2 linked regions of the Nitrosopumilus sp. b3 genome follow. The protein of the gene in region 1 interacts with the protein of each later gene in a pairwise test. Links are inferred from orthologs where the notes say so. Each region holds a gene or a part of one and is shown in the gene's direction. Other genes may lie near its edges.

Region 1 (4,744 bases):
TACAACCGACGAATGAAAGACGAAACACGAAATCGTGACAAAATCACTCTTCCTAATATAAATAAGGAATTAGATATTCAATCTGCAATGATATCTGCATGTACTGTTCTTACAGGCTCCCCTGTGAAACATATTCTTAATAGAGAAGGAAAGATTGATGAAGCCATAGACAAAATAATTAATGCATTAGGACTGTAAAAAATGGACTTTAACTTTATTCTACTATTTATCGAATCAATTCCCCTGCAGTTTGATATCTTTGGTGGTGAGGCAAGACAAGCACTTGGTAGTGATGATCCAATAATCAAAGGATTAATCCTTTCGATGTTTGCAGTTTCTGGATTTGGAATCTTGTTGAATCTATTCAATGCTGGTGTTAGAAAGAAGATGGTAGACCAAACAAAACTAAAACGAATTATGAAAGAAACACGTGGCTGGCAAAAAGAAAGAATGGCTGCCATGAGAGCAAAAGATACTGCAAAAGCAGCTGAACTTGGAAAAAAATCTGCATACATGAACAAAATGTCTATGGAGATGATGCAGATGAATATGCGTCCGATGATGATTACCTTTGTTCCATTAATTTTGATATTTTATTTTGTACTGCCTCAATTGTTTTCATATACTGTGGCAATATCCCCCATCCCACTAAATGTAATCCCAGGTGATATGTTCCAACTAACATGTACTGCTGAACATGCAGCGATAGAGGGTGATCCTTGTTTTGGTCAAGAAAATTCTTTGTATCTCTGGGCTTGGTATTTCCTTTCATCTATTGCATTTAGTGGCATTATTATGAAACTGACGAAAACCTCGATGGATCTCAGTTGACAAAATCTATAGTAATCTCTGGCCCTCCTGCAGTAGGTAAAACAACTGTTGCCAAAGGATTGGCAGAAGAATTTCAACTAGAATATCTTAGTGGTGGTGATGTTCTAAAAGAGATGGCAATAGAGGAAGGATATCAATCTGATGGAGACGACTGGTGGGATACTGAAGAAGGAATGAGTTTTCTCAATAAACGTGAAAATGATTCAAAATATGATAGAGCACTCGATGAAAAATTAACTTTACTATTCAAGAAAGGTGGTGTGGTGATCACTAGTTACACTTTGCCTTGGTTAATCTCAGACGGAATTAAAATTTGGTTGGAAGGCTCACATGAAAGTAGTACTCAAAGAATGCAAACAAGGGATAACATGAGCCCTCAGCAAGCATATGAAATCACAAAAGAGAGATTTAACAAAAATAAGGCATTGTACAAAAAACTTTATGATTTTGATTTTGGTGAGGATAAATCTGTATTTGACTTGATTATTAATACAGATCATCTATCAGCCCAACAAGTAATTGATGTTGCAAAAGAAACTGTGAGAAAATTACTATGACCCTAAAACAACTTGAAAATCTAATTGAAATTGATCAGGACATCACTGATGATTCTTATGGGACATATTATGACAAACGTTCACTTGAGCAATTGCTAAACTATGGCATCATTCTATTGGATAAACCTCCAGGTCCTACAAGTCATGAAACAGTTGCATGGGCAAAAAGAATTTTAAAACTTCCAAAGATTGGTCACAGTGGAACCCTTGATCCTCAGGTTTCAGGAGTATTACCACTGGGGTTAGGTGAGGCAACAAAAGCATTGGGTGTTTTACTGCTAGGTCCTAAAGAATATGTTGCATTGGGACGTGTACATTCACTTCCATCAAAAGAAAAACTATCTAAGATTATTGATTCTTTCAAAGGCGAGATATTTCAAAAACCACCTCAACGTTCAGCAGTTGTAAGACAAACCAGAACTAGAACCATTTATGAATTTGAATTAATTGAACAAAAAGAAAGATTGCTCCTAACTCGTGTGCTGTGTGAGGCTGGAACGTATATTAGAAAATTATACTATGATATTGGAGAGATTTTAGGACCAGGAGCTACCATGATTGAGCTTCGAAGATCTAGGGTGGATCAATTTTATGAAACTGATGGACTAGTCACTCTTCATGAATTGGCAAATGCATTTGCATTGTGGGAAGAGAACCAAGATGAATCAAGGTTGATGAAAATGATAAAACCTGTAGAATATGCACTAAGTGAATTAAAGTCAGTAGTTATTCGGGACTCTGCAGTAGATGCAATGTGCCATGGAGCTCAACTTGCAATTCCTGGAATTTTAAAAATTTCTCCAAATCTAAAGAAAGGTGATCTTGTTGGAGTCTACACACAAAAAGGAGAGGCAGTAGCTTTGGCCGAATCTACCATGTCTGAAGAAGAGATCCGTGATGCCACAAAGGGATATGCATTTGAAACAAGGAGAATCATTATGGCTCCAAACACATATCCTAAAAAATGGAGAACAAAGCCTACTCATCCAAAGGATTAACTAAATTATTCCAAAGCCATGCTAGCAAAAAGTCTTGTAATTTTTATTATAATTGGAGTAGTTTCAGGTTTTGCATTTGGTGTTTATTTGATGGATGTTAAAAATACAAATCAACTAGTCTATGTTGAAGGTCCTTCTATTTCTCTAGTTACTGAAAAATTTGATTTTAAAAAAGGCGAAGAGATTAAAATTCGAATTGTAAATTCTGGAACAATTCCAATAACATTCAATGATACATCATATGGTCTTAGAATAACTGGATTGTCAGGGATACTGATGTATACTCCAATTAGTACACAAATTATTTCAAATCTTGCACCTGGTGATGAAATTGAATTATCTTGGGATCAAATCAAAAATGATGGTGATGCTGCTTTAGAGGGTCTATACAAAATATCTGCAAAGGGCCTAGATGAAAAAGGAAATCAAGTAGAGAAATCAACTACAGTTACAATCTGGAAGTAGGATTTCAAAAGTAACATAATTTATAATCACATTTTACCGAGTACTCTTGTCGTTAGACTTGTGCCGGGGTCGCCTAGCCTGGTAGGGCGCGCGCCTGGAAATTGTTAAACCATAAAGCGCGTTCTCGCAAGGGAACGGGAGTTCAAATCTCCCTCCCGGCGCCATCCTAATTTGATTATTTATCAAAACACTGCAATGATCATGTGTCTTTGGGTTGTTCATAGTCTTTTTTTACAATAAGTTCATCAAAGCCTTCATCACTTACTGGCGTTTCTAGTTCTTTGAGTTGTTTGTAAATCACTGCTAATGGAAATGGTTCTCGTCTGCTTTTTTGTCTTTTTTCAAGTAATCCTCTTGAGGTATTCATCAAGATACCTCTTACTTTGGCATTGTATTTTTTTGCTAGATCAATGTGTTGTTTTCGAATGTTGCTAGTTAGATTGGTATCGTCAATAACAACGCTTTTTCCTTCTCCAAGACATTTTTCAATGTATTTCAATTCTTTTTTTCTATCGTTATCAAAAAATGATAAAGCCACACGCTCATGATCAAAATTTGCCTTGATGTATGTGGTCTTTCCACTTAGAGCAACACCGATCATTATTACATATTCTAATTTTGACACACATATTTCAACCAGATATGAGATTTAAAATTTAATTTTTCATATCATTTTAATTAAAATTGTTTTATAGTAATTTACATATTTAATTTTGTGTCAATACGTAAACCTGTTATTAGAAAACCCAAAGTTCCAAAAATAAAAAAACCATTGATCTCTAAACGTAAACGTATTGTTAAAAAAACTCCTTCTCTTTCATTAGGGAGAGTCAAATCAACAAATACATCTAAAAAATCAGTTTTACACAAAAAAACTACTACTAAAACCCCTTTGGGAACCTGTTATCTTGAAAACTGCTGCAAAGGTGTTCTTGCAAGAAAAGTAACAAAATCACAATGTAAACGTCAAGGTGGAAAAAGTTGGAAGAAAGCAGGTGGAAAGTGTGAGAAATTATAATTATGTAAAAAAATCGATCAACTCAAAGTATTTTTTTCTAAATAATTTTTAATTTACAGTAAAAATCTTTGAGTTGACCTGAAAAATTTCTGACGTACATGCTATTTAGTTCACTTTATTTTGGAATAGACCATGGCAGCAAGAAAACGAACAGCCAAAAGAAAACCCACTAGAAAAATCAAAAAGGCTGTAAGAAAAACTACTAGCAAAGCAAAGAGAACTGTCACAAAAGGAAAGAAAGCTGTGAGAAAAGTTAAACGCACAGTAAGTAAAGCCAAAAGACGAGCTCAACTAGTAGCTAACAAAAGAAAAAGAGAACTTCTCCAAGCAGATAACAAGATCAAAAGCGTAAAGAAGGCTCTAAAAACTGCAGAAAAATCTGCACGCAAAAAGAAAGCAAATTATCAAAAAGCATTGAAGAAAGCAGCAAACACTAAATGATTTTGATAATGCATTCTATTTTTTCTTAATTAATTTTTTAGCAATTTGATGTTATGATTTGAAACATTAATTCACTCTAATTATCCCCTGACTGATCAAAAATTCTACTCCTTTCACAAAATCTCTCTCAGATATCAAACCTTCTGACCACCAACCTGCATTATTTTTTACCCAAATGGGAATATCTTGAGATTCTGTAGTGACTGATTCAGTTACTGTGACACTCAGAATTCCTTCTATAATTAGAAATTGAATGGATTGAACAAATTCTTGATCTCCTACAATTCCCTCAGACCACCAGCCGGCATTATTTTTTATCCATGATGGAACAGATGAAGTTGATTCCTCTTGTGGGGGTGATTGAGATATGCTAAAATCTGATTTTGCTGTGAAAAACTCTACAAAATTTTGTGAGTTTTGACCAGTCAGAATTA
Region 2 (4,736 bases), 340 kb from region 1 along the record:
TGTCAAATACATTAATCCACCACATTCAGCATAAATAGGAAGACTGTCTTCAGATAATTTTTTTATTGATTTTTTCATGATTTGGTTTTTTTCAAGAGAATTACCTAGAACTTCAGGAAAACCACCACCAATGTAAAGACCATCACATTTTGGGATTTTTTTATCTTTAACAGGACTAAAGAATTTTATTTTTGCACCTTCACGACGTAATGCTTCTAAATTATCTTGATAGTAGAAATTAAATGAAGTGTCAAGAGCAACAGCGATAGTAGTTTTTGCTTTTTTGTGTGTTAGTTTAGATTTTTTATTTAGATCAGATGAATTTTTTGTAATTTTTATTATTTGATTTATATCAATGTTTTTTAAAATAATTTTAGATGTTTTTTGAATTTGTTGTTTGAGAATTTTACTCTCTAATGTTGAAATTAATCCAAGATGTCGAGATGGGATTTGCAATAAAGGATTTTTTGGAATTACACCAATTATTGGGATTTTAGTTTTTTCTAGAGCACTTCTACACAAAAGTTCATGTTTTTTACTGCCTATTTTGTTAAGAATAATCCCAGATATACGAGAATTTTTATGAAATTTCAAAAATCCAAGTGCAGTAGCAGCAATGGAACGGGAAGTTTTGCTTGCATCTAAAACCAATATGACAGGGGATTTTGTTAAAGATGCTACATGATGAGTGCTTGCATAGTTTGAATTACCGCTAAATCCATCATAATATCCCATGACACCTTCTATAACGGAAATATTAGATTTTGAGTTTGAAAGAAAGCTATTCAAAAGTTGATTTTCACCCATTAACCAAGCATCCAAGTTGTATGTTTCACGGTTAGAAATACTTGAAAGATAACCTGGATCGATATAATCAGGTCCAACCTTAAATGGTTGAACAGTAAAACTTTTTTTTTGTAAACCATAGATGATTGAGCAAGTAATTGATGTCTTTCCTACCCCACTTGTAGCACCTGCAACAACAATTCTAGGGATTCTCAATTGCATTACTACAACCAATTTTTATTTAAATTGATAGATTTTTGATAATCCTCAATGTTTTTAGTAAGAATCATCAGATGTAGTTTATGGAAGAAGATGGATTAACCATTGTTTATACTGGAAAAGGTAAAGGTAAAACAACTGCAGCCTTAGGAATTGCATTACGTGCAACAGGATACAAAAAGAAAACTTGTATGATTCAATTTATCAAAGGTTCATGGCACTATGGTGAAATGGATTCATCTAAAAAACTTGAACCAGAATTTGAGATGGTTGCAATTGGGAAAGGATTTGTCGGCATAATTGATGATAAAAGTCCAAAAGAAGATCATCAACAAATTGCAAAAGAGGCAATAAGAATTAGTAATGAAAAAATTCAGTCAGGAAATTACGACATAGTTATTTTAGATGAGATAAATTATGCAGTTAATCTTAATTTGATTTCAGTTGATGATGTTTTAAACATTATAAAATCAAAACCAAGAGGCGTAGATTTGGTATTAACTGGCAATTATGCTAAAGATGAAATCATTGAAATTGCGGATTTGGTTACGGAGATGAGAGAGATAAAACATCCATTTCAGAAGGGCATAAAGGCAAAGAAAGGTATTGATTTCTAGCCAGCAACATTAATTTACGCATTGAGGAGTTTTAGAAGAAATGTCTACTGAAATCCAAGAAATGCCTGAACAGGGAGAGATAATACTTGCTACAGTTACCAAAGTAATGGATCATGGGGCATATGTAACCCTTGATGAATATGATGATATCCAAGGATTTTTGCATATTTCAGAGATTGCACCGGGTTGGATAAGATCAGTTAGCAGGTTTGTCAAAGACGGGGAGAAAAAAGTACTACTAGTAAAAAAAGTTAATTCTAAAAGAGGGGATATAGATCTATCATTAAAACAAGTATCAAAGGATCAGAAAAAACAAAAACTAAAAGAAGTTAAAAAATTTGAAAAAGGTAAAACGCTATTACAAAATGTTCAGGAAAAGGCAAAACTTTCAGATGAAGAAATTGAAAAATTGGAAGATAATATTTATTCAAAATTTGATTCTGTATATGATGCATTCATAGAGATTGCAAGAAATGGTATAGAATCTGTCAAAGATCTTAAACTGGCAAAAAAAACTGCAACGGTAATTGGAGAGATATGTTCTAAAATTAAACTACCATCAGTGGAAATTAGAGGAATTATGGAGATTACAAGTAACAAATCAGATGGAGTAGAAATAATTAAAAAAGAATTACTAGCTGTTTTGAAAAAAGATCCAACAATAGATATTACTTATTTGGGTGCACCAAAATATCGATTATCAATTACTTCAGAGAATTTCAAATCTGCGGAAAAATCCCTAAAACCAATAATTGAAGAAATTCAAACTAACATAGAAAAAAAGAAAGGCTCATTCAAATTTACTAGAGAAGAATCAAAGAAAACAAGAGAAAATTAAAATGAAATTTCAATTAAGAAAATGTATTAAATGTAATCAGTATACTTTAAAAGAAAAATGTATTAAATGTAATGAAAAAACAATATCTGCACATCCAGCTAAATTTTCACCTGATGATAAATATATGAGATATAGATTAGCCGAGAGATATAATTAAAAAAACTAATTTAATGCAACATAATCTTTGTTAATTTCATAAACAAATACCCCAATAACTGTTCCACCTTTTTCAATATCAAAACTTGGTGAGTAATAGACTAATCTTAGTGGTTCATTTTCATCTTCACTAAATTTGATATCTTTTGTATATATTCCAGTGAATCCTGGTTGATATGTCTGAGATTGTTGATTAGTTCCCATATTTACATAACCTAAAAGAGTAAATGGAATCATTTTACCCAATAATGTTTCATTCCAAAAATAATCTGTTCCACTAATTCCATCAGAATGAAGATATTTAGCTAGTGGTTCATTTGCTATTCTCATGAACCACTGTTTTTTTGATTCATCGGCACCACCACCAAGAACATAAAGTGGTTGATCGCCATTATCAATATCTAATCTTTTTCCAGTCACAAAAATAACTACATAATCAGATTCCATTTCAAGTAAGATATTTCTTGCATCATCAGGTGGACTTAGAAAAGCAGATGCTATTTTTTTAATTATATGATCAATTAAAGTGGAATTATCTGCAAGAGAGGCTCGTTCAGCTTTTGTTTGAATCCAGTATCCATAATCCCACCAAGTAGCAATGACTGCATCCTTTTCAGTGTTATTTTTGATCCAATCCATAGCATCAATCCAATCAGTAGTACTGACTTTATACGTGGTTCCTCCATTAAGAATTGTTGGTGGATTATTAGTAGTAGAAAAAACATTTCCGTTGATAGGAAAAATCAATGGTACCGTAAGTAGTAAAACTATCCCGAAAATAAAAGAAGATTTTAGAATAAGATTTTTAGATTTTTTAATTTCTATTTTATTCGTAAAGAATTCTCTTGATAATACTGACAGCCCTATAGAAGATAAAATGATTATGGATAATGATGCAAATACTTCCAGTCTTACAAATGCAGAACTAACATAAACTCCAATTAATCCTAGGATTAACGCAAAAGAAATCATGTCATTTTTTATCAAGTTAGGTCTATTGGAATTTTTAAGTAAAATCCAAATTCCTAGTCCAGCAAATAGCATCAATATTGAATGGAATAGAAAAGATTGTGCAATAGTAGTTGTTGCATGCTCAGCGACGGAATCAACAAGGGGATCAGTTGTGGTTAAAAATGGGTTTATTGCATTTAGATATCTATGACTAGGTAGAGGAATAAATTCTGAATCAGCATTTAGGATTAGAACACTTGAACCAATAATGAGAATGGCTATAAGAAATAGCAAGCCATTTCGTCGTTTATTGTTCTTACTACTTTTATGTTGTATAGCAATACATGCTACTAAGAAAATTGTTGGAACAATTAATGACAATCCTCCCAGTCCCATAATAAAGTGAATTCCTAATCGTTCAAATGCTAATGATGTGAGAATTGATGTTATTGTAAAAATAGGTATTATTAAAATTAAAAATTTATGATCAGCCCGTAAAAATGGTAATGTTAAAAAGAAAATCCCTAAAGGCAAAATGAAAAATTGATTACCTCCCCATGCAGATAAACCAAAAATAATAAAAATTCCCGAAGCAATCATTTTTGGAATAGAAATTTTATAATTTTGTGATTTTATGGCACTTAAAAAAAGGTATACAGCTAAAACACTAAAAAACAATCCTAATGGTTCTGACTTAAACCAACCAATTTGACCACGAACTATAATTGGTAAAGAAACTGAGAAAAGTAATGCTGCAAATAATCCAGCTGTTGTACCTCCTATTACTCTAACTAAGGCAAAAATTACAATAACTGTTAAAGAACCAAAAATTACAGGGAATAAAATAGTAAAATCATAAAGACTTCCTCCACCACCAAAAATCCAATATGTTGTCGCAGCTGTAAGATGCAACATTACTTGAGAGCTCTGAGAAACATTTCTTCCATGAGGATACCAACTTAAATCATCATTCCATTCAAAATAAGAGTCAATTCCATTGTCAACAAGATATTGTGTTGCTCTATAATTAAAAAAAGGATCAAATTCATTTAATTCCCATCCAAAGTTAGCAGGCTGTGATCTAATCAAAAAAGACATTGAGAAAGAAATGGATAATATTGCAATAATTAAAAGATAGTTTAATTTAAAATCAAAACTTCCTATTGAAA

Evidence for each region.
Region 2: the proteins of C6990_RS08185 (region 1) and C6990_RS06185 interact in binary tests that used the Methanocaldococcus jannaschii proteins (3 or more experiments, as listed by UniProt). The link is inferred for Nitrosopumilus sp. b3 from one-to-one orthologs.

Annotation. Positions count from the first base shown.
Region 1 is NZ_MU078696.1:352,602-357,345, forward strand. What follows is about bases 386-3,385. They hold C6990_RS08185 (RNA-guided pseudouridylation complex pseudouridine synthase subunit Cbf5), read left to right. Parts: upstream 386-1,384; coding sequence 1,385-2,386; downstream 2,387-3,385. Other genes in these bases: C6990_RS08175 (EMC3/TMCO1 family protein), read left to right, coding at 386-831; C6990_RS08180 (cytidylate kinase-like family protein), read left to right, coding at 828-1,388; C6990_RS08190 (hypothetical protein), read left to right, coding at 2,405-2,851; C6990_RS08200 (AAA family ATPase), read right to left, coding at 3,051-3,385. Also shown: C6990_RS08170 (adenylate kinase), read left to right, coding at 1-198; more of C6990_RS08175, read left to right, coding at 202-385; more of C6990_RS08200, read right to left, coding at 3,386-3,476; C6990_RS08205 (hypothetical protein), read left to right, coding at 3,567-3,869; C6990_RS08210 (hypothetical protein), read left to right, coding at 4,002-4,310; C6990_RS08215 (hypothetical protein), read right to left, coding at 4,377-4,744. UniProt on the Methanocaldococcus jannaschii protein: Could be responsible for synthesis of pseudouridine from uracil-55 in the psi GC loop of transfer RNAs.
Region 2 is NZ_MU078696.1:13,770-18,505, reverse strand. What follows is about bases 1,048-4,039. They hold C6990_RS06185 (RNA-protein complex protein Nop10), read left to right. Parts: upstream 1,048-2,461; coding sequence 2,462-2,617; downstream 2,618-4,039. Other genes in these bases: C6990_RS06180 (STT3 domain-containing protein), read right to left, coding at 2,623-4,039; C6990_RS06190 (translation initiation factor IF-2 subunit alpha), read left to right, coding at 1,663-2,460; cobO (cob(I)yrinic acid a,c-diamide adenosyltransferase), read left to right, coding at 1,089-1,622. In the rest of the region: C6990_RS06200 (cobyrinate a,c-diamide synthase), read right to left, coding at 1-1,002; more of C6990_RS06180, read right to left, coding at 4,040-4,736. UniProt on the Methanocaldococcus jannaschii protein: Involved in ribosome biogenesis; more specifically in 18S rRNA pseudouridylation and in cleavage of pre-rRNA.